Regions from separate parts of the Sphingomonas sp. SORGH_AS_0789 genome, predicted to be linked through region 2. Evidence: riboswitches for the same ligand, from Rfam matches in the RefSeq annotation. Region 2 holds a riboswitch; the other holds the start of a gene.

Region 1 (14,327 bases), 530 kb from region 2:
AACTATTGAGGTAGTGCCTCGAGCGGACACCATAGGGGGTAGAGCACTGGATGGTTGCGGGGGTCGCGAGATCTACCAATACTAACCAAACTCCGAATACCTATGAGTGATACTCGGGAGACAGACGGCGGGTGCTAAGGTCCGTCGTCAAAAGGGAAACAGCCCTGACCTACAGCTAAGGTCCCCAAGTCGTGTCTAAGTGGGAAAGCATGTGGAAATCCCAAAACAACCAGGAGGTTGGCTTAGAAGCAGCCATCCTTTAAAGAAAGCGTAACAGCTCACTGGTCTAAACAAGGGTTTCTGCGGCGAAGATGTAACGGGGCTCAAGACACGCACCGAAGCTTAGGGTGTGTACTTTGTACACGCGGTAGCGGAGCGTTCCGTAAGCCTGCGAAGCGATCTGGTAATGGGTCGTGGAGGTATCGGAAGTGCGAATGCAGACATGAGTAGCGATAAAGAGGGTGAGATGCCCTCTCGCCGAAAGACCAAGGGTTCCTGCGCAAGGCTAATCCGCGCAGGGTGAGCCGGCCCCTAAGACGAGCCCGAAGGGGGTAGTCGATGGGAACCACGTTAATATTCGTGGGCCTGGTGGTGTGTGACGGATCTCGTGTGTTGTACGTCCTTATCGGATTGGACGTGCCTCGAAGAGGTCCCGGGAAATAGCCCCACCGTATAGACCGTACCCGAAACCGACACAGGTGGTCAGGTAGAGTATACCAAGGCGCTTGAGAGAAGTGTCCTGAAGGAACTCGGCAAATTGCCTCCGTACCTTCGGAAGAAGGAGGCCCCATGTAAGCGCAAGCTCTCATGGGGGGCACAGGCCAGGGGGTAGCGACTGTTTAGCAAAAACACAGGGCTCTGCTAAGTCGGCTTCAAGACGACGTATAGGGCCTGACGCCTGCCCGGTGCCTGAAGGTTAAGTGGAGGAGTGCAAGCTCTGAAATGAAGCCCAGGTAAACGGCGGCCGTAACTATAACGGTCCTAAGGTAGCGAAATTCCTTGTCGGGTAAGTTCCGACCTGCACGAATGGCGTAACGACTTCCCCACTGTCTCCAGGACATGCTCAGCGAAATTGAATTCTCCGTGAAGATGCGGAGTACCCGCGGTTAGACGGAAAGACCCCGTGCACCTTTACTGCAGCTTCAGAGTGGCATTGGACAAGAACTGTGTAGCATAGGTGGGAGGCTTTGAAGCATTGGCGCCAGCCGATGTGGAGCCATAGGTGAAATACCACCCTGTTGTTGTTTAATGTCTAACCTCGTACCGTGAAACCGGTACAGGGACCCTCTGTGGCGGGTAGTTTGACTGGGGCGGTCGCCTCCTAAAGAGTAACGGAGGCGCGCGAAGGTTGGCTCAGGCCGGTTGGAAACCGGCTGTTAGAGTGCAATGGCATAAGCCAGCCTGACTGCGAGACTGACAAGTCGAGCAGAGACGAAAGTCGGTCATAGTGATCCGGTGGTCCCTCGTGGAAGGGCCATCGCTCAACGGATAAAAGGTACGCCGGGGATAACAGGCTGATAACCCCCAAGAGCTCATATCGACGGGGTTGTTTGGCACCTCGATGTCGGCTCATCACATCCTGGGGCTGGAGCAGGTCCCAAGGGTTTGGCTGTTCGCCAATTAAAGTGGTACGTGAGCTGGGTTCAGAACGTCGCGAGACAGTTTGGTCCCTATCTGCCGTGGGCGTCGAAATTTGAGAGGAGTTGACCCTAGTACGAGAGGACCGGGTTGAACGTACCTCTGGTGTACCTGTCGTCGTGCCAACGGCGCAGCAGGGTAGCTATGTACGGACGGGATAACCGCTGAAAGCATCTAAGCGGGAAGCCTCCCTCAAGATAAGATTTCTCAGGACGGTCGAAGACCACGACCTCGATAGATCGGATGTGGAAGTGCGGTAACGCATGGAGCTAACCGATACTAATTGTCCTATTCGCGCTTGAGAGCTCCACACCCCCACCATCAGCCCTGGGCTGACGGCAAAAGGGTGCGGTCATTATCAAGCCAGGTGCATCGATTTTATACCCATCACCCCGCCCACAAAGCGGGGTCAGTATTCGCGGACTCTATTGCCTGGTGGCCATAGCGTCGGTGTCCCACCCGATCCCATCCCGAACTCGGCCGTGAAACCCGACTGCGCCAATGGTACTACTGCTCAAGCAGTGGAAGAGTAGGGCGTCGCCAGGCATTATAGTCCGCGTATACACAAAAACCCATTCACTTGTTTCCTCGGGCACTCAGCCCGGGGCGCTCAGCCCCACGACACCACGCATGAAGCGTGCCGCCGTGCGGCTCAGCTCAATCGCGGGGTGGAGCAGCCCGGTAGCTCGTCAGGCTCATAACCTGAAGGCCGCAGGTTCAAATCCTGCCCCCGCAACCATACACACCCAACATCATCCCATACGAAACCGCCACGGCATAGCCGGTGGCGGATTGGCGCGTTCACGCCTCAGCGACGACGCCCGCCACCCCTCGGCGGCAGGGCCGCTGGCGGATCCTGGCTCTCCGCCAATTCCGCCACCTCGAATCTGTGCCCCACCCAGCCGCGCTTGCGTGCCGCTTCGGCCAGCGACGCGTCGTGCGCCATGGCTTCTTTCCGCGATTTCGCGTGACCCCAGAACACCTCCGTCCGGCCCCCGCCCAGATCGGCGACGATCCGCCAGTAATGGGTGAACGGGGCTGAAGTCGGGCCGATGGTCTTCACATAGCCGTCGGGCATCGTTGCGGTCAGATAGCGGATCTTGCGGGTCATGGGCCCGGGATAGCGCAAAGCCGCTCCTGGGGGCAGATGCTTGACCCGCCCCGCCGATTGCCGCAATCAGTACGCGGCCGGAATATTCCGGTCGTGATCGCGCCGGTTTCCCCGAACAGGGGAATTAAAAGGGAACGCGGTGAGGGCGGGTGACCGCCCGAATCCGAGGCTGTCCCTGCAACTGTAAGCGGTGAGCGGACATGCAGGGACCGGTGGCGAGCCGGTCCAGCCACTGGGGCAACCTGGGAAGGCGCATGGTTCGCGATGACCCGTGAGCCAGGAGACCTGCCGGCGTCAGGTCGCTCATGCCGGGCCCAGGGGATGGCCGTGGCTAGGTCTTTTCCGACGAGCGACGCCAATGGTGGCGGAGGCGCATGGGTGGCCATGTCGAGTGCGGAAAGGCGTCCAGCGCGCATGGCATCCGGCCGTTCGAAACGAACGGAAGGCCTCGGCTTGTTCGCGACAAGACGCTATGAGCAAATAATGTTATATCATCACATATTATCGAACCGTGGTCTCATCTTTGCGGGTGGAGCCCTGTGGTCCTGCATGGCGATGCCCGCCTGGGCGCAGCAGGGGGGCATGCCGACCGGCACCGACGCCACGATATTGGTCGTCGGCACGCGCGACAAACCGGCGATGGACCGGCCCAATGCCACGGGCAGCCGATTGGGGCTGACCCCGCTCGAAACCCCCGCCAGCATCACCTCGCTCGACGGCGACCTGGTGCGTGCGCGGGGCGACCAGTCGATCGTCGAGGCCGAGACACGGGCCCCCGGACTGTCGAGCGTCGCCAATCCCGGCAATGGCGGCACCGCGCTGGCGGCGCGTGGCTTTTCCGGACAGGGCTCGGTCCTGCAATTGATCGACGGGGTCCGGCTGTTCCCGGCGGCGGGGACGATCACCTTTCCGACCGATCCCTGGATGGTCGAGCGGATCGACGTGCTGAGCGGCCCGGCGTCGGTGCTCTATGGCCAGGGCGCGCTGGGCGGCGCGGTCAATGTGGTGATGCGCAAGCCCACCGCCCGGACCGAGGGGCAGGCCGAGATCGGCTATGGCGCGCAGGACAGTGTCCGGCTGGCGGCCGGGATCGGGGGGCCGGCGGGGGCCACGCTGGGCTATCGGCTGGATGCCAGCTATCGTCGGTCGGACGGCTATGTCGATCGGGGCGATTCGCACAGCTTCGCGCTGTCGGGCACGGTGAAGTGGACCCCCTCGCCACGGCTGGCGGTGACGATCCGCGGCGATCATGGCGACCAGCGGCCGATCGGCTATTTCGGGACGCCGCTGATCGGCGGGCGGCTCGACCCGGCGATCCGGACGCGCAACTATAATGTCGGGGACGGGCGGATGCGGTTTCGCGACGACCGTGCCTCGGTACAGGTCGACTGGACGCCGAGCGCGGCGGTCAGCGTCTCCAACATCGCCTATTATCTGACCAGCGATCGATTCTGGCGCAATCTGGAGAGCTATTGCTGGGTCGGTACCAACGGCACGTGCGCCAACGGGGCGAGCGGTACGCCCGGCACGATCCGGCGGAGCGACAATTACGGCATCCGTCACGACCAGACCCAATGGGGCGACCAGGCGAGCGTGACGCTGCGCACGCCGCTGGCGCCGGGCATCGCCAATGCGCTGGTCGTCGGGGTCGACGCCAATCTGGTGCGCTTCACCCATGAGAACGACTTCGGATCGGATGCGCAGGTCGATGCGGTCGATCCCTTCGCCTTCGATCCCGGCCGCTTCCTGGATACGCAGGGAATCGCGCCGCGATACCGCACCCGCACCGTCGCGCTGGCGGTGTTTGCCGAGGATCGGGTGACGCTGGGCCCGAAATGGTCGGTGGTCGGCGGTTTCCGTTACGAGGAGGATCAGGTCCGCCGCTGGGCGATCGCCTATCCGGGCGGCACGCGGACCGATCGCTTCGCCTTTGAAAAGACCTTCCGCAACGCGACCTGGCGGGCGGGCATCGTGTATCAGCCGAGGCCGACCCTGTCGCTCTATGGCCAATATGCCACCGGCGTCGATCCGCTGGCCACGCTGACCACCGTGTCGAGCGGGCAGGTGCAGTTCGGCAATGCGAAGGGCAACCAGGTCGAGCTGGGCGCCAAGTGGCTGTTCCTGGGCGGACGCGGCACCGCGACGCTGGCGGCCTATCGCATCGTCAAGACGGGGCTGCTGGCGCAGCGCACTATCTCCAGCCCGGTCGAGCAGGTCGGTCAGCGTTCGGCGCAAGGGGTGGAGGCGGCGGTCTCGGTCGATCTGCCCCAGGGGTTCGGGATCGATGCCAATGCGACGATGCTGGATGCGCGGTTCGACGATTTCCGCTCGGGCGGCGCGGACTATAGCGGCCGGACGCCGCCCAATGTGCCCGAGGCGCTGGGCAATCTCTGGCTGCGCTGGGATGCCACGGCCCGCATGCAGGCGCGGGCGGGGCTGCGCTATGTCGGGCGGCGCTTCTCCGACAATGCCGATGCGTTTCGCATCCCCGGCTATGCGACGGTAGACGCCACCCTGTCCTATGCGCTGAGCCCGCGCATGGCGGTCGACCTGCGCGTCTATAACCTGTTCGACAAGGCCTATGCGGTCACCGCCTATGGCGACCAGCAATGGATATTGGGGCGCCCGCGCTCGCTGGACCTGGGCCTTCGTGCGACGTTCTGACGCGTCATGGGGAAGGGCGGCCGTCCGGTTCGCCTTTCTCGTCCATCGCTGGGCCGGGATCGCCGCCTGCCTGTTCTTCGCGATGTGGTTCGCCTCCGGGTTGGTGATGATCTACGTCCCCTATCCCGCGCTGACCCCTGCCCAGATGGCGGCCGGGGCGGAGCCGATCGACTGGGGCCGGGTCGATCGGCCGCCGCCGGACGGCGCGACCGCACGGCGGATCACGCTGGAGATGCGCGACGGTGTGCCGGTCTGGCGGATCGAAGGGGCGGGGGGCGAGACGCACATCCGCTCCGCCCGGACGGGGGCTCGCGTCGCGCCGGTCGATGCCGCCTATGCCCGCCGGGTCGCGGCGCGGTTCGCGGGGGCGGCGGTCGTGGCGGTCGCGCCCATCGGGCATGACCAGTGGACCGTGGCGGGCGGCTTCGACCGGCACCGTCTGTTGTGGAAGGCGACGCTGGCCGATGCCGCCGGGACCGAGATCTATGTCTCCAGCCTGACCGGCCAGCCGGTGCAGCGGACGACGCGGACGCAGCGCATCTGGAACTGGCTGGGGTCGGTGCCGCACTGGCTCTATCCGACGATCCTGCGCCGCGACGGCGGGCTGTGGCGGCAGGTGGTGATGTGGGTGTCGGGGCCGTGCATCGCGGTCGCGCTGACCGGGATGTGGATCGGCATCCTGCGCATGCGGCTGGGGCGGCGTCGCTATCGCGGCGGGCGGGTGACGCCCTATCGCGGCTGGATGGTCTGGCATCATGTCAGCGGGCTGCTGGGCGGCGTGCTGCTGACCGGCTGGATCGTCAGCGGCTGGCTGTCGGTCGATCCGGGACGCGTCTTTGCCGGGGGCACCGCGCCGGTGGAGGCGATGCGCGCCTATGCCGGGCAGGCGGGCGAGCCGGTGGCGCTCGACCGGCTCGCCGCCATGGCGGGCCCTGCGCGCAGCGTCGTGTGGAGCGGCGATGGCGGATGGCGGCGCATCGCGATCGATCCGGCCGGACCGCATCCGCGCTGGCTGGAGCAGGCGACGCTGGCCCCGGCCGCGCCGATCGATCGACCGGACGCCGCCGCCATGCTGGTGCCCGGTGGGCATGTGACGGGGGTGGCGCGGCTGGAGCGGCCCGATTTCTACTGGACCAATACCGCCAGGCTGCCGGTGGTGCGGATGCGGTTCGACGATCGTGCGGCAACCTGGCTCTATCTCGACCCGATGAGCGGGGCGGTGGTCGAGCGGCAGGACCGCGTCCGGCGGGCCTATCGCTGGGCCTATACGCTGCTGCACACCTGGGACTGGCCGTGGCTGACCGCGTGGCGGCCCGGCTGGACGGCGTGGATGTGGCTCTGGTCGATCGCCGGGCTGATCCTGTCGGTCAGCGGCGTCGTGGTCGGGTGGCGGCGACTGTGCCGTCCTGCGTCGCGCGGGCGGGTGAAAACATCGCCATCGGGGTTGGCGTAACCATGCCCGGCCGCTTAGATGGGCGGCATGTGGCAACTCTATCAATTCCCGCTCTGTCCCTTTTCGCGCAAGGTCCGGCTGCTGCTGGGCGAGAAGGGCGTCGGATATGAGTTGGTCCGCGAGTCGCCGTGGCAGCGGCGCGACGAGTTCCTCGACATGAACCCCGCCGGGCAGACCCCGGTGATGGTCGACGAGGAGCGCGGCGTGCTGCTGGTCGATTCCATGGCGATCTCGGAATATTTCGAGGAGACGGTCGAGAAGTCGGCGATGATCAACGGCACCGCCGTCGGCCGGGCCGAGATTCGGCGGCTGGTGACGTGGTTCGACACGCATTTCTATCAGGACGTGACCGGCCCGCTGCTGCACGAGCGCATGGTCAAGCGCGTCGCGCGCACCGGCAGCCCCGATGCCAAGGGCCTGCGCGAAGCGATGAAGGCGGCGGTCGGGCATCTCGACTATACCGATTATCTGCTCGACCATCGCAACTGGCTGGGCGGCGCGACGATGAGCCTGGCCGACCTCGCCGCCGCCGCGCAGATCTCGGTCGCCGATTATCTGGGCGGCATCGACTGGAAGGGGCATGAGCAGACCGCGCGCTGGTATCGCGGGTTGAAGAGCCGCCCCTCCTTCCGCCCGCTGTTGTCCGAGCGGATGGAGATGGTCACGCCGCCGTCGCATTACGACAATGTCGACTTCTGACGCGCCCGCACCCCGGATCGGGATCGAGGATTTCCTGGCGGTCGACATCCGCGTCGGCACCGTCATCGCCGCCGAGCCCTTTCCGGAGGCGCGCAAGCCCGCGATCAAGCTGACCATCGACTTCGGTCCCGTCATCGGGGTCAAGCGATCCTCGGCGCAGATCACGCGGCATTACACGCCCGAGACACTGGTCGGGCGGCGGGTGGCGGCGGTGGTCAATTTCCCGCCGCGCCAGATCGGGCCGATGATGTCCGAGGTGCTGACCCTGGGCTTTCCCGATGTGGAGGGGCAGGTGGTGCTGATCGGGCCGGATCAGGCGGTGCCCGATGGGGGGCGGTTGTTCTGAGAGATTCCCTTGGCCTTCGACTACGTTCAGGCTGAACGGGCTGTGGGGGCCAAGGCTGAATACAACAGCCGTTCAGGCTGAGCGAAGTCGAAGCCCACGCCCCACCCCACTGTTAGCCTTAACATTACCCCTTGCACCCCACGCCCCGAAGCGTACCATCCCCGTCCGACCGTAGGGACATAACCCACGGAGGACAGGAGGGGATATGAAGTCCAAACGCTGGGCCCGCCATGCGCTGGCCGCTTTGCTAACGCTCTCGGTGGCGGCACCCGCCTTCGCGCAGAGCGACAAGATGGTGCCGATCGCCATCCCCGCTCAGCCGGGTGCCATTGCGCTGAACACCGGCCCCTTGCCCGGTGCGAAGAACAAGGAAAGCTGGCACAGCCAATATGACAGCGTCTTCGCGCGCAACGTGACGCAAGCGACGCTGACTTCCTTCCTGCCCGATCCCGCCAAGGCGACCGGCGCGGCGGTGATCGTCGCGCCCGGTGGCGGCTTCCGCACGCTGTCGATGCAGAATGAGGGCTGGGACGTTGCCAAGGCGCTGGCCGATCGCGGCATCGCCGCCTTCGTCCTGAAATACCGGCTGAACCAGACGCCCGCGGATATGGGCGAATTCGAAAAGTCGATGGCGGCGATGTTCTCCAGCGTGGCGCGCCCCGCCGCGCGGCCCAGCCCCGAAGAGGCGCTGAAGGGCCTGGCCCCCCAGATCGCCGACTCGCGCGCCGCCTTCGCCCTGGTCCGCCAGCGCGCGAACGAGTGGAAGGTCGACCCCAACCGGATCGGCATGGTCGGCTTTTCGGCGGGTGCGATGCTGACCGTGGCGACGGTGCTCGACGGTCGGGCCAGGCCCGCCTTTGTCGGCGACATCTATGGCCCGCTCCAGCCGATGACGGTCCCCGCTGACGCGCCGCCGATGTTCGCCGCGATCGCCGCCGACGATCCGCTGTTCGCGGGCAAGGGCTTCGGCCTGATCGACCAGTGGCTAGCGGCGAAGAAGCCCGTCGAGTTCCACCTCTATGGCCAGGGCGGGCACGGCTTCGGCATGTATCCGAAGAAGACGACCAGCACCGGCTGGTTCGACGCCTTCTACCAGTGGATCGTGATGGAAGGATTTTTGAAGGCAAAGACGCAATAAATTCCTCCCCTGCAAGGGGAGGTGGCAGTCCAAAGGACTGACGGAGGGGTGTCCCCGCCAGCGAGCATGCCCCTCCACCACCGCTTCGCGGCGGTCCCCCTCCCCAAGCACAGCTTGGGGAGGAATGGGATTATTCGATGCTCTTCGACGCCTGCTCGAACAGATCCTTCGACAGCCCCGGCGTGGCGATGATCCGCATCAGCTCGGCGCGCATCAGGGCGGAGCGTTTCGCGTCGAACCGCCGCCAGCGGCCCAGCGGCGGCAACAGCTTGGCCGCCGTTTGCGGGTTGAGCCGGTCGAGCGCGATCAGCTGGTCGGCCAGGAAGCGATAGCCCGAACCGTCCGCCGCGTTCAGCGCACGCTGGTTCATCCCGAACGCCCCGACCAGCGCGCGGGCGCGGTTGGGGTTGGCGAGCGTGAAGTCGGGATGCCCGGCCAGCCGCTCGACGATCGCGCCGGTGTCGCTGCGCGACGACAGCGCCTGGGTCTGGAACCATTTGTCCAGGACCAGCGGATTGTCGGCATAGCGCGCATGGAACTGCGCCAGCGCCGCCTCGCGCTCGGGCGCGTCGGAATTGACCAAAGTGGTCAGCGCCGCCTGCCGATCGGTCATGTTGTCGGCCCCCTCGAACTGCGCGAAGGCGAGCGCGGCGGCATCCTCCGCGCCGCTCGCCGCGATATAGCCGAGCGCGACGTTGCGCAGCCGACGCCGCCCCTTGGCCTCGGGCGAATAGACATAGGCATCCTGCGCCAGCTCGGCATGGAGCCGTCGCCATTCGGGCTCCAGCGCCTGCCCCAGGCGACGGCGAAGCGCCTCGCGCGCGGCATGGATCGCGTCGGGATCGACCGTCGCCAGCTGGTCGCCGATGAAATTCTCGGACGGCAGCAGCACGGCCTCGGCCAGAAAGGCGGGCTCCAGCCCCTCGGCCGCCAGCGTACGGGTCACCGCGTCGACCACGGCCTCGGCTCGCACCTCGCCATGGATCGTGCCCGCGACCAGCGTGTCGAGCATCAGCTGCTGCATCGCCTCATAGCGGGCGAAGGGATCGTCGTCATGCGCCGACAGGAAGGCGAGATCCTCCGCCGTCCGGTCGCTCTCGACCACCACGGGGGCGGAAAAGCCGCGATTGATCGACAGGACGGGCCGTTCGGTCACCGCCTCGAAGGTGATCGTCTCGGCCACCTGGTCGAGCAGGATCAGCCGCTCGTCGGTCAGCGGGCGGCCCGTCTCCGCACCGAACAGCCGGACCTTGAGCGGCAGGACCATCGGCTGCTTGACGGCCTGCCCCGGCGTGGCGGGGACATGCTGGGCCAGGCGCAGCGTCGCGCGACCGCCGCCGGGTTCGTGCGAGAGGCCCGCCGAGACGCGCGGGGTTCCCGCCTGGCTATACCAGAGGCGGAACTGCGACAGGTCGACGCCGCCCGCCTCCTCCATGCAGGCGACGAAATCCTCGCAGGTCGCCGCCGTCCCGTCGAAGCGGGTGAAGTACAGGTCGGTCGCGGCGCGGAACTTCACCGGGCCCAGCATCGTCGCCATCATGCGGATCAGCTCGGCACCCTTGTTATAGATGGTCGCCGTATAGAAGTTGCTGATCTCGATATAGCTTTCCGGGCGCACCGGATGGGCGAGCGGGCCCGAATCCTCCGGGAACTGGCTGGCGCGCAGGCCGCGCACATCCTCGATCCGCTTGACCGCCGCCGATCCCTGGTCGGCGGAGAAACATTGGTCGCGATAGACGGTAAAGCCTTCCTTGAGGCTCAGTTGGAACCAGTCGCGGCAGGTGATCCGGTTGCCCGACCAGTTGTGGAAATATTCATGCGCGACGACGGCGGCGATCGCGTCATAGTCGTAATCGGTCGCGGTGTCGGGATCGGCGAGGATGTAGCGGCTGTTGAAGATGTTCAGCCCCTTATTCTCCATCGCGCCGAAGTTGAAATCGTCGACCGCGACGATGTTGAACACGTCCAGGTCATATTCGCGGCCATAGACCCGCTCGTCCCAGGCCATGGACAGCTTCAGCGCATGGAGCGCATGGGTGGTCTTGGGCAGGTCGGCGGCGCGGACCCAGATGCCTAAGCGCACCTCGCGACCGCTCATGGTGGTGAAGGTCGCGGCGTTGACCGCCAGGTCGCCCGCCACCAGCGCGAAGAGATAGGAGGGCTTGGGGAAGGGATCGTGCCACTCCGCCCAATGGGTGCCGTCGTCATTCTCGCCGCTGGCCACCGGATCGCCATTGGCGAGCAGCACCGGATAGCGCCCCCGGTCGGCGGTCATCCGCACCCGATAGACGCTCAGGACATCGGGCCGGTCGGGGAAGAAGGTGATGCGGCGAAACCCCTCCGCCTCGCACTGGGTGCACAGATTCCCGCCCGAGGCATAAAGACCCATCAGCTGGGTATTGTGGTCGGGCGCGATCGCCACCTCGGTCTCGACTTCATGGGAATCGCCGGGCAGCGGGACGACCAGCTGTTCGCCCTCGATCCGCCAGTCGTTCACCGCCACGCCGTCGACCTTGACCGACAGCGGCACCTGCCCCGCGCCGTCCAGCCGCAGCGGTTCGTCATGCGCGCCGTCGCGCACCACCGACAGGGTCGCGCGGACCAGGGTTTCGGCGGGGTCGAGCGTGAAGTCGAGCCGCGTCTCGGGCACGCGCCAGGCGGGCGGCGCATAATCCTCGCGCCGGATGGCGGCCGGGGTCATGCTGGGCTGGGCGGCGCTACGCTGGATGTCCATGACGGGAATATAGCCACGGCCAGCGCATTGGACCACCATCGGCCGTACCCGAAAAAGCACAGGCCCGCGCCGTGGCCGGGGTTGATCGGGCGATATGGCCTGTTACGCCTGTGTCATACTTCTCTGGAAAGGTTCTGCATGTCGCGTTCGACGGCCCTTTTGCCGCTGCTTCTCCTGTCCACCGCCGCTGTCGCCCACGACCATGACCATCTGCACCTCCAGGCCGCCGCCCCGACCGCCTCGGCACCGGCGGCGCAGCGCAGCGCGGCCGAGCGCAATGCCGTCATCACCGCACCGCTGCCCGAGGATCAGGCCGCGATGAAGGCGCATGTCCTGTTCCTGGCCTCCGACGCGATGGCGGGGCGCGAGGCGGGGACGCGCGATTATGACATCGCCGCGCAATATGTGGCGGCGCAATTCTATGCGGCGGGGCTGCGGCCCGGCGGCGACCAGGGCGGCTATCTGCAAAAGGTGCCGCTGGTCGCGTACAATGTCGCCGACAAGGGCAGCGCGCTGTGGACGCCGGCGGACGGACAGCCGCAGGAGCTGGTCTTCGCCGAGGACTTCGTGCCCTCGCCCGTGCCCGACCGGCGCGAGACCAGCGTGTCGGCGCCGGTCGTCTTCGTCGGCTATGGCATCGACGCAGCGCAATATGGGCTGACCGATTACCGGAACGTCGATGTGCGCGGCAAGATCGTCGCCTTCGTCCCCGGCACGCCCGAGGGGCTGGACGGCGAAGCGCGCGCCTTTTTCGGATCGGCGGGCAACAAGGCCTCGCTGGCGGCGGCGAAGGGCGCGGTCGGCGCGATCCAGATCGACATGCCGCGCGCCGGGCCCCGCCAGCGGCCCTTCTCGACGCTGGCGCGCTATTATGACGCGCCGCGCGTGACCTGGGCCAACCCGGACGGCACCGCGCATGCCATGACCCCGTCGACCCCGGTGCTGGGCACCCTGTCGCAGGCGGGCGCGGCCAAGCTGTTCGGCAAGGGCTGGGACGCGGTGATGAAGGCCGCCGCCACGGCGAAGCCCGCCTATAAGCCGCTGACCGCCAGGGGGCAGCTGACGGTGGCGTCCAAGACCCGGTTCAAGCCGATGGACAGCAGCAACGTCATTGGCCTGATCCCCGGCAGCGACCCCAGGCTGAAGGACGAGGTGGTCGTCCTGTCGGCGCATCTCGACCATATCGGCACCAACGAAGGCGGCGATGGCGACCGGATCAACAATGGCGCGCTCGACAATGCGATCGGCATCGCCAGCCTGATCGAGGAGGCCAAGCGGTTCAAGACCGCCGCCACCCCGCCCAAGCGGACCGTGATGTTCCTGGCGGTGACGGCGGAGGAAAAGGGGCTGGTCGGCTCCGACTATTTCGCCAACCATCCGACCGTGCCGCTGAAGTCGATCGTCGCCGACGTCAATCTCGACATGCCGATCCTGACCTACAAGTTCGAGGACATGGTGGTGTTCGGCGCCGACCGATCGACGCTGGGCCCGATCGTGCGCAAGGCGGTTGGGGCGATGGGCCTGCCGGTCGCGCCCGATCCGATGCCCGAGGAGGGGATCTTCGTCCGCTCCGACCATTTCCGCTTCGTGCAGAAGGGCATCCCCTCGGTCTTCCTGTGGCCGGGGCAGGCGGGGCCGGGCAAGGCGGCGGTCGAGGATTTCATGAGCCACCGCTATCACCGCCCCGGCGACGAGGTGGACCAGGGCATCGACTGGAGCCAGGGGCCGCGCTTCGTCAGCGTGAACTATGCCATCGCCCGCGAGATCGCCGATGCGCCCGAGCGGCCGGTGTGGAACAAGGGCGATTATTTCGGCACGCTCTACAAGGGGCCGATGGCGGCGAAGTGATGCGTGCCACCGTCCTCCGCAGCCAAGCCGCCCCCCATCCGTTCAGCCTGAGCGAAGTCGAAGGCCAAGGGATGACCTTGGCCAGGTGGCCCGTCCGGGGCATGCACTTCGACTTCGCTCAGTGCGAACGGAGGTAGGGTGAGCAAGCTATTCGTCTTCGGCATGGGCTATGCCGCCGGTCATCTGGCCGCGCTGCTGGAAGGGCGCGGCTGGTCCGTTTCGGGCACCACCCGCGACGGACGCGGCGGCACGCTCCGCTTCGACGACCGGGAGTACGTGGAGGCGGAGATCGCCGCCGCCACGCATATCCTGTCCTCCGTCCCACCCGAGGGCGAGCATGATCCGGTGCTGGTCGCTTATGGCGCGCACCTCGTGAAATCGGACGCCTGGATCGGCTATCTGTCCTCGACCGGCGTGTATGGCGACACCGGCGGCGCGTGGGTGGACGAGACCGCACCGATCGGCTCGGGCCGCCGCGCGGCGCGGGCGGTGGCGGATGCGGACTGGCAGGCGCTGGGCGCGCGGGTGTTTCGCCTGCCCGGCATCTATGGCCCCGGCCGCTCGCCGATCGACCGGGTTCGCGGCGGTCGGGCGCACCGCGTCGGGCTGGCGGGACAGGTGTTCAGCCGGGTGCATATCGCCGATATCGTATCGGGCGTGATCGCCGGGTTCGACGGCCCGGCGGGGGCCTATAAC
Region 2 (14,327 bases):
CGCATCGCGCATGTCCTTAGCGCAGCCGGACGGCGGGGAACAGTCCTTCCGCACATGCGTCTGCGACGGATGCGAAACGACGCGGCTTGCCATCGACATATGGGTCGCGGCATGGGCGGGACAGGGCGGAACGGCCCATGGCGCCGACGGTTTTCCCGTCGCCCGATCGGAAGGAAGATAGACCCATGCCCGCCACGCTGCTCCATACCCACCGCGTCGAAAAGCCCTGGGGCCGCCATACCCTGTATCCCGGCTTCGAGGATGCGCCCGCCGACGGCGCGCCGATCGGCGAGGTCTGGTTCCAGGCGCCGGGCGACACTTCGCCCGACCTGCTCATCAAATATCTGTTCACCAGCGAGAAGCTGTCGGTCCAGGTCCATCCCGACGACGAACAGGCCCATGCCCGTGGCCTGCCGCGCGGCAAGGACGAATGCTGGACGATCCTGACCGCCGAGCCCGATTCGACCATCGCGCTGGGCCCCAAGGCGCCGATGACCAAGGAACAGCTGCGCGCCGACGCCCGCGACGGCTCGGTCGAGGCCGATCTCGACTGGGTGCCGGTCAAGGAGGGCGATTTCTATTACGCGCCCTCGGGCACCATCCATGCGATCGGCGCCGGGCTGACCGTGATCGAGGTGCAGCAGAATAGCGAGACCACCTACCGCCTCTACGACTATGGCAGCGACCGCGAGCTGCATCTGGAGGACGGGGTCGATGTCGCGCATCTGACCCCCTATAAGCCGATCGTCTCGCCGGGGCCGGCGGGCGAGGGGCGCGATATCCTGGTCGAAGGGCCGAAATTCGTGCTGGAGCGCTGGGCGGCGGGCGAGCACGCCGTGGCGCTGCCCGAGGGGCGGACGGCCTGGCTGATCCCGATCACCGGATCGGGCGAAGTCGCGGGCGTCGCGTTCCGGGCGGGCCAGTGCCTGACCGTCACCGGCGCCGAGACGGTGACGCTGTCGGGCGACGGCGATGCGCTGTTCGCTTATGCGGGGACGCAGCGGCTGTAAGCCGGAGGTTCCGGACGGAAAAGCGCCCCTCCCGCCTTATGGCCGGAGGGGCGTTTTCGTATCAGAACAGGCCCGGCACGTCGCGCTGCGCGACCGAGGGGCGTTCGGGCTGGAGCAGCTTGCGCGCGCCGCCCGACAGCGATTGCGCCGTCGCGGTCGAGGCGCTGATCGGAGTGCAGGTCTTGCCCTGGAGGAAGTCCAGCGCGGCGCGGGTCGAGGCTTCCTGCGGGTCGCCCATCTTGCGGGTCAGGTCGTCGCCCGCCTTGCAACTGGCGGGCACGACACTGGCCAGGCCGTTATAATAGCCGCCCTGCTGATTGGCGTTCTGGATCGAGATGGCGATGACGCGCAGCCGGTCGTCGCACTCGCTCTTGTCGAGCGCGATCTGCCCCACCGGCTTGCCATAGGTGTTGGCGCCGATCAGCCCGCTATTGGACCCCATATAGGGCAGGGTGCGGTTCACCACCAATTCGCTGGCCGAGGCGGTGCCGCCCGTGCCGATGAAGGCGAGCCGGGTCGGCACGATCGATTCGGCCTGGGGCGCGAAATAGGTGGTGGTGTTGTTCGACGCCTTGCTGGCGCGGAAGGCGGTATAGCCCATCACGTCCGACGTCTGGCGATTGCCGCCGAGCAGATTGTTGAACAGGTCGGCAATGGTGATCGCACCGCCGCCATTATAGCGCAGGTCGACGACGACCTGGGTGATGCCCTGCTGCTTGAAGGTGGCGAAGGCGGCGCGCAGCTGCGGATCGGCGGTGCTGATGAAGGTGCGCAGATTGATATAGCCGTAACGCTGGCCGTTCTCGACGATGACCTGGGTGCCGTAATTGGGCGACACCGGCTGGAGCGTGAAGGCCGACTTGGTCAGCGTGACGGTGCGGACATTGCCCGACGTGTCGGCGACCTGGAGCACGCGGGTCGTGCCCGCCGTATCGGGTCCGAGTGCGTTGGACAGGCCGTTGTTCGGATCGGCGCGAACGATGTCGGCGATCGACTGGATATTGGCGGTCGTGGTGCCGATGCCGCGAATCTCGGTCCCGCGATCGATACCGGCGGCCAGCGCGGCGCCGCTTTCGAACGATTCGGCGACCATCAGCCTGGTCTGCGAGGCGTCGGCGGTCAGGCGGAAGCCGAAGCCCGCATCCGCACCCGAATTATAATAGGCATCTTCCTCCTTGATGGAGGTAATGTAGGTGAAATAGCGATCCTTGCGCTGCGCCCGTGCGGTCGCGGTCAGCGCGTCGATATAGTCGCTGACGGTGGAATAGGGGGTCGGGTCGAGGCTGGCGGGCAGCGTCTCGGGGAAGAGATACCATTCGTTCATCTGCGCCGCGACCCAGTTCTGCCGGTTGCGCAGCGAGCAGCCGTTCGTCGCGGTGCCGCCCCCCGAGCCGCCCCCGCCCGAAGGGGTGATCGTGTTCGACCCGCCATCGCCGCCACAGCCCGCCAGCGTCGCGGCCAGGGCCAGCATCGTGCCCAAACGTCCGAATCGCGTCATGAAATGTCCCACCCTGTTGGTCTGGACTGGATAGCCCATGGCCATAACTGTGTCAGGAACGATCTGTCGCGTTGATGAACAATTCTTAACTGTGGCGAGTCAGGATGGGTATTTGATCGTGCAAGATGATCGCATGTGCATCATCTTTCGCGGCCATGGTTTTTGCCACCACCCGTTTCCGGGCTAGGATGGAGCGTCGCGCATCGTGGGCGCGCCGACCGGAGTTGAAGGATTGATGCTGAACGTCCTGACCCTGTCGAGCCTGTTTCCCGATGCCACGCGCCCCAATTTCGGCATTTTCGTCGAGCGGCAGACGGCGGCGCTGGCGCAGCGGCCTGGCGTTTCGGTGCGCGTGGTCGCGCCGATCGGCTTGCCGGTCTGGCCGCTGGCGCGCGCCGCCCGGTTCCGGGCGCAGGCCGCGCTGCCGGTGGCGGAGACATGGCATGGGCTGTCGGTCGCGCGGCCGCGCTTCGTGACGCTGCCGGGCACGGGCGGGCGGTTCCATGTCGCCGCGCTGGTCCGGGCGCTGTGCCCGCTGCTCGACCGGCTGTGGGAGGAGCAGCGGTTCGACGTGATCGATGCCTCCTTCTTCTTTCCCGATGGCCCGGCGGCGGTGGCGCTGGGGCGCCGCTATGGCGTGCCGGTCTCGATCAAGGCGCGCGGCGCGGACATCCATCATTGGGGGCGGGCCCCGGCCACCCGCCATCAGGTTGCCAGGGCGGCGGCGCGGGCGGACGGGCTGTTGGCGGTGAGCGATGCGATGGCCGACGACGTCGCCGCGCTCGGCGTGGCGCGACAACGGATACGGGTCCACCATACCGGCGTCGACCAGGCGATCTTCCAGCCGATCGACCGGTCCGCCGCCAAGCAGGCGCTGGGAATCCGGGGGCCGCTGGTCGTCTCGCTCGGCGCGCTGATCCCGCGCAAGGGGCATCATGTGGTGATCGATGCGGTCGCCCGGCTGCCCGGCGTCGAGCTGTTGATCGTGGGAGAGGGACCGGAGCGTGACGCGCTCGCCGCGCAGGTCGCACGGCTGGGCATGAGCGAGCGGGTGCAGCTGGTCGGCGGCATCCCGCACCAGGCGCTGCCGCCGCTGCTGGGGGCGGCCAATGTGATGGCGCTGGCCTCGGCCTCCGAGGGCCTTGCCAATGCCTGGGTCGAGTCGCTTGCCTGCGGGACGCCCATCGTCATCACGCCGGCGGGCGGGGCGGGCGATGTGGTGACCAGCCGCACGGCGGGGCGAATCACCGCGCCCGAGGCCGAAGCCTTTGCGGATGCGATCCGCGATGTGCTGGAGCAGGCGCCCGATCCCTGGACGGTGCGCGCGGCGGTGCGCGACTTCACCTGGGCGGCCAATGCCGCGGCGCTTCATTCGCATCTGGCGGGGCTGGTCGCGCGCCGCCAGGCGGCCGGTCAGGCGTCGAGCGGGTAGAGCGCGGCGACGATCTTGCGCCCCTCGGAGCGCAGCACGCCCCAGGCACGGGCGGCGGCACGGCTGTCCATCGCCTCGACACCCAGTCCGCGCGCCTCCAGCGCCTCGATCAGCGCACGCGGCGCCCGGCGCAGCGTCGCACCGGTGCCAAGCAGCAGGAATTCCGGCGCCTCGTCGATCAGCGACGCCACCGCCTGTGCATCCAGCGCCTCGAAGGGCGGCGGGCTCCACGGCTCATGCCAGTCGGGCGAGAGCAGCAGCGCGGGGTAGGCGATCTCCCCGACCCGGAAGCCCGTGGCGGCAAAGCCACGGACGATCGGGCCGGGGGCGGTCGGATCGCGGGTGATGCGGATCGAGTCGCTCATGCGCCCGGCTTACCCCTCTCGCGGGGTGATGCGCTCGGCGTCGGCGATGCTGCGCTTGTCGGTCGTGCCGGGCTTTTCGCGGTTCGGCTCGGCGCGCAGCCCCAGCGTGATGAGAAGCGAGGACGAGACGTAGATCGACGAATAGGTGCCGACCACGATGCCCAGGATCATCGCCGCGGTGAAGCCGCGCAGCACATGGCCGCCCAGCAGCAGCAGCGCGATCAGCGCCAGCAGGATCGTGACCGAGGTCATGACCGTGCGCGGCAGCGTCTCGTTCACCGACAGGTTGATGATCTCGCGCATGTCCATCTTGCGATAGCGGCGCATATTCTCGCGGATACGGTCGTCGATCACGATCTTGTCGTTGATCGAATAGCCGATGATGGTCAGGAACGCTGCGATGATCGTCAGGTCCAGCTCGAACTGGGTGATCGCGAAGAAGCCCAGCGTGACGAGAAGGTCGTGGACGATGGCGACGATGGTCGACACGCCGAACTGCCATTCGAAGCGGAAGATGGCGAACAGGCCGATGCCCAGGATCGCCAGGACGACCGCCAGCACGCCGTGCTTGATCAGCTCGCCCGACACCTTGCCCGACACCGTGTCGTAACGGCTGAAGGTCGCACCGGGGAATTGCTGGCCTAGCGCGGTCTCGACCTTGCGGACGACGGCGTTGGTCGCGCCTTCGTCGTTGGAGGCCGGGGCGGGCAGGCGGATGCTGATGGTCCGGCCGTCGCCGACCGTCTGGATATTGGCTTCGCCGACGCCCAGCCCGTCGATGACCGAACGTACCCGGTCGGCCGAGGGCGGGGTGGGGAATTTCTCCTCGATCATCAGGCCGCCGACAAAGTCGACGCCCAGATTGAGACCCTTGGCGAACGTTACGCCGACCGCCAGCAGGGTGAGCGCGAGCGTCAGCCCGAACGCCCAGCCGCGCAGGCGGACGAAGTCGATGTTCGTGTTGTCGGGGACGAGTTTCAGGAGGCGCATGATCTGTTCTCCTGCCTCAAATATTGATGGTCTTGGGCTTTTCGCGGCGCAACCACAGCGCCACGAGCATCCGCGTGAAGGTAACGGCGGTGAACACGCTGGTCACGATGCCGATCAGCAGCACGACCGCGAAGCCCTTGACCGGGCCCGAGCCCAGCACGAGCATGATGACGCCCGAAATGGCGTGGGTCACGTTCGCCTCGAAGATGGTGCGGCTGGCTTCCTTATAGCCCAGCTCGACCGACTGGATGACGCTTCGCCCGCGCCTGCGTTCCTCGCGGATACGCTCGTTGATCAGCACGTTGGCGTCGACCGCGGTGCCGATGGTCAGGATGAAGCCCGCGATACCCGGCAGGGTCAGCGTCGCGTTCAGCATCGCCATGACCGCCAGGATGACCAGCACGTTGATGACGACCGCGATGTTCGCATAGATGCCGAACCGGCCATAGGTGACGGTCATGAAGACGATGACGGCGACCGCCGCGATCGCCGAGGCCAGGATGCCCGCGCGGATCGAATCGGCGCCCAGGTCCGGGCCGACGGTGCGTTCCTCGACGACCTTCAGGTCGATCGGCAGCTTGCCCGAACGCAGCGAGATCGCCAGCTGGTTGGCGGTGTCGACGGTGAAATTGCCCATGATCTGGGCGCGACCGCCCAGGATCGGTTCGTTGATATTGGGGGCCGAAAGCACCTGGCCGTCCAGGATGATGGCGAAGGGCTTGCCGGTATTTTCCTGCGTGATCCGCGCGAACTTGCGACCGCCCTGCGCGTCGAAGGTGATCGCCACCTGCGGCGCGTTGGTCTGCTGGTCGAAGGTCTGCTGCGCGTCGATCAGCTGGTCGCCCGAGATGATGACCGGCCGCTTGACCGCGATCACCGGCGCGCCCAGCGGATTGCCCGGATAGGGCAGGACCTGGCTGCCGGCGGGGGCGTTGCCCTTGACCACCTCGGCCGGGTTGGCGGTCGTGTCGACCAGCTTGAACTCCAGCTTGGCGGTCTTGCCGATCAGGTCCTTAAGCTGTTGCGGATCCTGAAGACCCGGCACCTGCACGACGATGCGGTTCGAGCCCTGCTGAAGGATGGTGGGCTCCTTGGTGCCCAGCGCGTCGATACGGCGACGCACGACCTCGGTCGCGGTCTTCATCGCGGTGTCGACCGCCTGGGTCAGGCCCGCCTGGGTCGGCTTCAGCACGAAGCGCGAGGTGTCGACGACCTGGATGTCCCATTCGCGCTGGCCGGTCATGCCCGCCCCGCCGCCGGTGATCGACAGCAGTCGCTCACGCGCCGCATCGACCTGGGTCGGATCGCGCAGCATGAAGCTGAGCTGTCCGCCGCGGACCGAGATGTCGCCGATCTCGATGCGCGGATTGCCGCGCCGCATCTCCGCCGCCACCTGGTCGCGCATCGTCTCCAGCCGCGAATTGGCCAGGTCGGCGGTGTCCGCTTCCAGCAGCAGATAGCTGCCGCCCGCCAGATCGAGGCCCTTGTTCACGCGCGGGTGCGGAATCGAACCCCAGGTGTTGGTGACGCTCTCGGGCAGAAAGCTCGGGATCGCCAGCAGGCACAGGGCCGCCAGCAGCGCGACGATGGAAGCGACCTTCCAGCGGGGGAAATCCAGCATCGGGTCAGTCGTTCGCGGGCTTGGCGTTCGGATTGACCACGTCGGTCAACGTCGCCTTGACCACCCGGACGCGGACGTTCGGCGCGATCTCGACCTCGACCAGCTGGTCCTCGACGCGGGTCACCTTGCCGACGATGCCGCCCGCCGTGGTGACCTGATCGCCCTTCTTGACCCCCTCGATCGAGGCTTGCAGCGTCTTCATGCGGCGCTGTTGCGGGCGGATCATCAGGAAATAGAAGACCACGAAGACGAGGAGCAGCGGCGCCAGGCTGAGGAACGAGGCGGCGCCGCTCGATGCGGTGGCCCCGGTGGCGGCAGCCATCGCGGCGACTGGGGCGGTGAAGGGAATGAACATTCGGACCCGTCTATGCTGAATGGGCACGGGCACCCGCCGACCGCGAACGATCGACCAGCCCCCATGTCGGATAGCCTGCCCGCTACCATCGCAGGCGAACAGGCGCAATGGAGCGCCGGATGTGGGGTGCGCACTATCTTCACATCAAGGCTTGCATCCTTCGGAAAACCCGCCTAGAGGCCGCCGCTCGGTCGGGGCGTAGCGCAGCCTGGTAGCGCATCACACTGGGGGTGTGGGGGTCGCAGGTTCGAATCCTGTCGCCCCGACCAATCTTCTTCCAACATTGGCGGATGGCGGCGGAGCGGGCGAAAGCCCGCTCTTTCGTTATGGCGTATTTGTTGCGGGGCTAAGGCTGGGTTTAGCGCCACCGAGCGCCGAACTAGCTCGGGCTGAATGTCCGCCTATTGTGGTTAGCCGTCATCATTCAATCGACGGTTTACTAGCCATCTAACCCCCAGCCCAATTGGCAACGCTACTAACGCGGTAGGGAGGATGCCTTCGAGCCAAAAGCTGGGATGGCACTGCACGTTCGGCATACAGTCACCTAAGCTCGCAACCAGCGTAGCGAGCATGAAGACCGGGATGCCGAAAAGCGCTGCGAGGGCGCAACCCCATCGACCCCCGCGAGTGCTTCCACCTTTGTAGCGACTGTCGCTCATCAGCGCAGTATACACGACCCGAGAATGTCCGCTCTCGAGACATTAGTGGACACGCGGTGCTGGGAGAGCGGTGGAGGCTCCGCTGCCTTTTGCAAGGCCCCAGCTTTCCCCTCGCCGAGTCTTATCCACCGGCCCGGCTGAGAGAACGCTCAGCTTAGATCCCTGACGGCATGTCCGCTACTGGCTGGGCGTTAGCGGACGACCTGCTCGATAGCATTTGCCCAATCATCCGGCGTTGCCGGGTCGTTGTGGACGATCGACAAAAGCTGGGCAATGTCATCAGATGACCGCAGGCCTCGCTCCCAGTAAGCCTCAAGATAAACGCACATCGCCCTGAAAGCGGTTTGTTCGTCCAACAGGCGCGGCTGGTGTTCAAGCGACATTACCGCACGATGACAGATCGCAAAGCCATGCTCAATGTCTGCAAGTGGGCGGAAACTGCCGCCCTACCGCACCGTCATGCCCGCCGCCGCGATCTGCGACAGCAGATTCGCCCGCACCGCATCCGATACCGGCGGCAATGGCCGCGCCGCCTTGCCGTGGCGCAGGCGTTCGCGGTCCTTCTCGTCCGGCTCCACCCGCCGCACCCGTACTGCCGCCTTGCCGACCGCGCGCAGGCCGAGCTGTTCGGCGGCGCCGCGCGACAGGTCGATGATCCGCGACGATCCCGCGAACGGTCCGCGATCATTGACTCGCACGATGATCCGCCGCCCCGTGTCCAGCGCCGTCACCTCGACATAGCTGGGCAGGGGCAGGGTGGTATGCGCGGCCGTCGCCCAGCCGGGGCGGAAACGCTCGCCATTCGCGGTGCGCTTGCCCGATTCGCTGCCATACCAGCTGGCATAGCCCAGCATGTCATAGGTCGCGTCCTCGGCGGGCACATAGGTGACGCCGCGCACCGTATAGGGCTTGCCGATCCGCACCGGATAATCGCTGACCGGCCGGTAATTCCCGCCCGAACATGCCGCGACCAGGCACGCCGCCGCCGGCGCCCAGCGGCGCCATCTTCTCACATCCACCATGTGATCCGGATTAAGCCGGGCGTCCGGCCCGATAAAGCGGTTTGCGCCTCCACCCGCCGCAGACTATCCCGGTGCCGACCGGCAACGGCTTTCAGCCAGACCGCCGGTCAATCGCGCCGGTGCCCCTCGGGGCTTGAAACGGGAATGGGGTGAAGATCCCCAGCTGTCCCTGCAACTGTAAGCGGTGAGCGAGCGACGCCGGTCCCTGCGACAGGGGACAGCCACTGGAGCCATCCGGGAAGGCCGTGTCGCGTGCGCTTCGACCCGCAAGCCAGGAGACCTGCCAGTGCGAGTCGCTCTTGCCGCGATCCAGGGGATGGTCACCGGCTGGATATATTGTATCATGCGAGCGACGCCCATCGGCCGAGACGAATCGGCCATCCCGCCCGGCGTGCGTCCGTGGGGTGGGATGGCGACCGCGACAGCGGAGTTCGGCCCTTGTCGCAATGACGCCGGGGGTATCACCCATGTCCTACCATCATGCCGGAGCGCCGCGCGCCCGGTTGCCGCTAAAGAAGCGCGTCGCGCTGCTCATGGGCGCGCTGGTCTTCGTCAATATCGCCGTCTGGGGCTGGGCGCTCAGCGTCTTCGCGGGCAACAGCCTGATGCTCGGCACCGCGCTGCTCGCTTATAGCCTGGGGCTGCGCCATGCGGTCGATGCCGACCACATCGCCGCGATCGACAATGTCACCCGCAAGCTGATGCAGGACGGCCAGCGACCCATCGCGGTCGGGCTGTGGTTCGCGATCGGCCATTCCGCCATCGTCCTGATCGCGGCGACCACGGTCGCGCTGGCCGCCAGCACCCTGTCCGATTTCGAGGCGTTCGGGCAGAGCGGCGGGACGATCGCCACCATCGTCTCGGCGAGTTTCCTGTTCGCCATCGCGATCATGAACCTGATCATCCTGCGCGATGTCTGGACCCGGTTCCGCCGGGTCGCACGCGGCGAGCCGATGGCGGAGGCGGACGCCGCCATGATGTTTTCGGGGCAGGGGCCGTTGTCGCGCCTCTTCCGTCCGCTGTTCCGGTTGATCCGCCGCAGCTGGCATATGGCGCCGCTCGGCTTCCTGTTCGGGCTGGGTTTCGACACCGCGACCGAGGTCGCCATTCTCGGCCTGTCGGGTGCGCATGCGGCGGACGGCGTGTCGCTGGCGACGATCCTGGTCTTTCCCGTGCTGTTCGCGGTGGGCATGGCGCTGATCGACACCGCCGACGGGCTGGTGATGCTGGGCGCGTATGAATGGGCGTTCGTCCATCCGCTTCGCAAGCTCTATTACAACATGACGATCACCCTGGTGTCGGCGCTGGTCGCGCTGGTGATCGGCGGTATCCAGGCGACCGCGCTGCTCGCCGAGCGGTTCGGCTGGACCGCGGGGCCGTTCCGCTATGCGGGGGCGCTGTCGGAGCATTTCAACGTGCTGGGCTTCGCCATTGTCGGGTTGTTCGTGATCTGCTGGGGCGCGAGTTTCCTCCTCTATCGCTGGCGCGGGTTCGCCGCGATGGAGGCGCGAATTGCCAAGCCCGGCGCGGCGGGATAAATGCCGCGCGTCGGGACTGAAAAGTCTCGAAGATCGCGCCGGTGCCCCTTGGGGCTTTGAAACGGGAATGGGGTGCAAATCCCCGGCTGTCCCTGCAACTGTAAGCGGCGAGCGAGCGATGCTGGTGCCCCATCGGAGGCACGGCCACTGGAGCGATCCGGGAAGGCGCATCCCTTCGCTTTGACCCGCGAGCCAGGAGACCTGCCGGCGTCATGGTCGCTCTTGCCTAGACCCAGGGGGTGGTCGGGGCACGGTTCTCCGTCGGGGAGCGACGAAGCCATGCGGCCGGGGCCGCATCGGTCGCCGACACGCGGGGCGGACGCATTCGACTGCGCCCGTCCGTCACCGCTCCGGCGATCGGTCCCGTGTCCGCGCTCGCTCGTCCGGCGCGTCGGAGAAACAGCATGCGTGACCTCAGCAAGGTCCCCGTCACCATCGTCACCGGCTTTCTGGGCGCCGGAAAGACCACGCTCATCAGCCACCTGATCCGCCATGCGGGCGGTCGCCGCCTGGCGGTCGTCGTCAACGAATTCGGCACTTTGGGCGTCGATGGCGACATCCTGCAAAGCTGCGCCATCCCCGACTGCCCGGCGGAGAATATCGTCGAGCTGGCCAATGGCTGCATCTGCTGCACCGTCGCCGACGACTTCATCCCGACGGTCGAAAAGCTGCTGGCGATGGAGCCGCGCCCCGATCACATCCTGATTGAGACCTCCGGTCTGGCGCTCCCCAAGCCGCTGTTGAAGGCGTTCGACTGGCCCGCCATCCGCTCGCGCATCACCGTCGACGGCGTGGTGGCACTGGCCGATGCGGAGGCCGTCGCGGCGGGTCGCTTCGCCCCCGATCTGGACGCGGTGGAGGCGCAGCGCGCCGCCGACCCCAGCCTGGACCATGAAACCCCGCTGTCCGAGGTGTTCGAGGATCAGCTGGCGTGCGCCGACCTCGTCCTCTTGACCAAGGCCGATCTGGCCGGGGCGGAGGGTGTCGCCAAGGCGCGCGCGATCATCGCCGCCGAGGCTCCGCGCCCGCTGCCCATGGTCGAGGCGGTCGACGGCATCGTCTCCGCCGAGATCGTGCTGGGCCTGGAAGCCGCCGCCGAGGACGACATCGCCGCGCGCCCCTCGCACCATGACGGCGCGGACGATCACGAGCATGACGATTTCGACAGTATCTCTGTCATGCTGGGCGAGGTGGAGAGCCCCGAGGCGATCGCCGCGCGCATCGTCACGCTCGCCGAGCAGCAGGATATCCTGCGCGTAAAGGGTTATGCGGCGGTCGCGGGCAAGCCGATGCGGCTGCTGGTCCAGGCGGTCGGCCGCCGGGTGCGCACCAGCTACGACCGTCCCTGGGGGGCGGGCGAGCCGCGCGGCACCCGGCTGGTCGTCATCGCCGAGCATGACCGGATCGACCGCGCCGCGATCGAGGGCGTGCTGAAGGGCTAACGCGCGTGCATCTCGTCTTTCGCGAGAGCCATGGGCTGGAGGAACAAGCGGTTCCGCAGGATCTGGGGCAGCGCCCCGGTGACGTGGTGGTGCTGTCCTTTTCCGACAGCGACCTGAGCGCCTTTGCGGCGGGCTGGCGGGCAGGGGGATTCCCTTGGTCGCTGCGGCTCGCCAATCTGGGGGCTCTGGCCCATCCGCTGTCGGTCGATACCTATGTCGAGCAGACGCTGGCGCACGCGAAGGCGATCCTGATCCGGCTGATCGGCGGGGCGGCCTATTGGGAATACGGCCTGCGCGAAGTCGAGCGGCTGGCGCGCGAGCGCGGCATCGCGCTGGCGGTGCTGGCGGCGGACGGGCGCGAGGACCGGCGGTTGATGGCGGCGTCCACCGTCGATCAGGCGGTGGTGCGGCGGCTGACGGCGCTGTGCGATGCGGGGGGGGCGGAGGCGGCTGCTGCCGCTCTGGAGGCGCTTGCGGCAGTTGTATCGCCCGTGGCCCTTGCCCCTCCCCAACCCCTCCCCCTGCCGGGAGAGGGGCTTTTAGGCGGAACACCCGCCCCAGGCACGCCCCTCCCGCAGGCGAGTTGTGGGTCGGCCATGCCCGCGGCATGGCCTGAACGATGCGGGGCATCGTTCACCCGCAACTGGGATGGGGGAGGGCCCTCTCCGCAATTGGCATCCGTCGGAGGCTGGTCCCCGAACGGCATAGCCTGCCCAGCCGCAACCCTGCTCACCGCAACCCGTCCCCGCGTCCTGATCGTCTTCTACCGCGCCTATTTCGCCGCCGCCGACCTCGAGCCGATCGCCGCCCTCTATGTCGCCCTGACCGAACGCGGCTTCGACCCTGTGGCGCTGTTCGTCCCCTCGCTGAAGGCCGAAGGCGCAGGCTCGTGGATCGCGCGCTGGGTGAAGACGCTCGCCCCCGCCGCGATCGTCAACGCCACCGCCTTCTCCGCACGGGTCGAGGACGACACCACGCCGCTAGACGGGGCGGGCGTGCCGGTGTTCCAGGTGGCGCTCGCGACCAGCGACCGCGAGGGCTGGGCGGGTTCGGCGCGGGGCCTGTCGCCCGCCGACCTCGCCATGCACGTCGTCCTGCCCGAGATCGACGGACGGCTGTTCGCGGGGGTCATCAGCTTCAAGCAACCCGGCGAGCGCGACCCCGATTTCGACATCGCCCTGCGTCTCCACCGCGCCGAGCCCGCGCGGATCGCCGCCGTGGCGGACAAGGTCGCAGGCTGGGCGAGGCTGGCGACGACCCCGGCGGCGGAGCGGCGGCTCGCGATCCTGCTGTCCACCTATCCGGGCAAGGACTGGCAGGCGGCGCATGCGGTCGGGCTGGACGGTTTCGCCTCGGCGCAAGCGATCCTCGGCGATCTGCGCGAGGCCGGTTATGATGTGGAAGCCCCGTCGGATTTGCCCGCCGCGTTGCTCGCAAACCGTATCGCATGGCCGGTGGCGGCATATCACGACGCACTTTCCACATTGCCCGAAGCGTTGCGCGCCGATCTGATCGAAAGCTGGGGCGCGGTCGAGCAGGACCCGCTGGTCGAGGGCGCCGCCTTCCATTTCCCCGCGCTGGCGCTGGGCAAGGCGACCGTCGCGCTCCAGCCCGAGCGCGGCCGACCGAGTGCGCGGGGCGAGGATTATCACGACCTGTCGCGCTGTCCGCGTCACGCCTATGTTGCCTTCTACCTCTGGCTCCGCGCGCAAGCGATTGACGCGCTGGTCCATGTCGGCGCGCATGGCACGCTGGAGTGGCTGCCCGGCAAGGCGGTCGCGCTGTCGGACGCCTGTTGGCCCGAGGCGTTGGCCCGTGACTGGCCGGTCCTCTATCCCTTCATCGTCAACGATCCGGGCGAGGCGGCGCAGGCCAAGCGACGCCTGGGTGCGGTGACGATCGGGCATGTCCCGCCGGCGCTGGTTCAGGCGCAGACGGGCGCGGGGCTCGGGCGGCTGGAGGCGCTGCTGGACGAGTACGCCAATGCCGATGGCCTCGACCCGGCGCGCCGCGACCGGCTGCGCGGCCTGATCGCCGAAGAGGCGGACAGCGTCGGGCTGGGCGAGACGCTGGGGCTGGCGGGGGCGGAGGACCAGCTCGCCCGGATCGACGCCTTTGTCTGCGACGTGAAGGACAGCCAGTTCGGCGAGGGGCTCCATGTCTTCGGGCGCGGCGAACAGGGCGCGGCCGAGCGGGCCGGGCTGCTGGCGGGGCTGGACGGACGACGGGTGGCGGCGGGGCCATCGGGTTCGCCTTACCGGGGCCGCGCCGATGTGTTGCCGACGGGTCGCAACCTCTACGCCATCGATCCCCGCGCGGTGCCGAGCCGCGCCGCGCAGGCGCAAGGGGTCAAGCTCGCCGAGGAACTGATCCGGCGGCACATGCAGGAAGAGGG

What was found. A riboswitch is a leader RNA that binds a small molecule or an ion and turns the genes downstream of it on or off. The one in region 2 is predicted to bind cobalamin.
Region 1: it holds a riboswitch for cobalamin, as region 2 does, so the genes downstream of both, QE360_RS07495 (TonB-dependent receptor) here and QE360_RS09905 (HoxN/HupN/NixA family nickel/cobalt transporter) in region 2, are expected to answer to the same signal.

The regions. Positions count from the first base shown of each region.
Region 1 is NZ_JAVIYV010000001.1:1,607,997-1,622,323, forward strand. Features, by position in the region: rRNA gene QE360_RS07475 (23S ribosomal RNA) at 1-1,941, shown strand, start outside; rRNA gene rrf (5S ribosomal RNA) at 2,070-2,184, shown strand; tRNA gene QE360_RS07485 (tRNA-Met) at 2,301-2,377, shown strand; gene QE360_RS07490 (hypothetical protein) at 2,447-2,749, opposite strand; cobalamin riboswitch at 2,836-3,057, shown strand; gene QE360_RS07495 (TonB-dependent receptor) at 3,299-5,413, shown strand; gene QE360_RS07500 (PepSY domain-containing protein) at 5,400-6,866, shown strand; gene QE360_RS07505 (glutathione S-transferase family protein) at 6,894-7,565, shown strand; gene QE360_RS07510 (tRNA-binding protein) at 7,552-7,911, shown strand; gene QE360_RS07515 (alpha/beta hydrolase) at 8,117-9,049, shown strand; gene pepN (aminopeptidase N) at 9,180-11,783, opposite strand; gene QE360_RS07525 (M28 family metallopeptidase) at 11,922-13,631, shown strand; gene QE360_RS07530 (NAD(P)-dependent oxidoreductase) at 13,770-14,327, shown strand, end outside.
Region 2 is NZ_JAVIYV010000001.1:2,134,250-2,148,576, forward strand. Features, by position in the region: gene QE360_RS09850 (outer membrane protein assembly factor BamD) at 1-5, opposite strand, end outside; gene QE360_RS09855 (phosphoheptose isomerase) at 186-1,010, shown strand; gene QE360_RS09860 (S41 family peptidase) at 1,072-2,508, opposite strand; gene QE360_RS09865 (glycosyltransferase) at 2,744-3,940, shown strand; gene QE360_RS09870 (Mth938-like domain-containing protein) at 3,922-4,305, opposite strand; gene secF (protein translocase subunit SecF) at 4,315-5,295, opposite strand; gene secD (protein translocase subunit SecD) at 5,312-6,916, opposite strand; gene yajC (preprotein translocase subunit YajC) at 6,921-7,271, opposite strand; tRNA gene QE360_RS09890 (tRNA-Pro) at 7,464-7,540, shown strand; gene QE360_RS09895 (hypothetical protein) at 8,122-8,313, opposite strand; gene QE360_RS09900 (septal ring lytic transglycosylase RlpA family protein) at 8,377-8,943, opposite strand; cobalamin riboswitch at 9,053-9,255, shown strand; gene QE360_RS09905 (HoxN/HupN/NixA family nickel/cobalt transporter) at 9,420-10,490, shown strand; cobalamin riboswitch at 10,513-10,714, shown strand; gene cobW (cobalamin biosynthesis protein CobW) at 10,895-11,932, shown strand; gene cobN (cobaltochelatase subunit CobN) at 11,938-14,327, shown strand, end outside.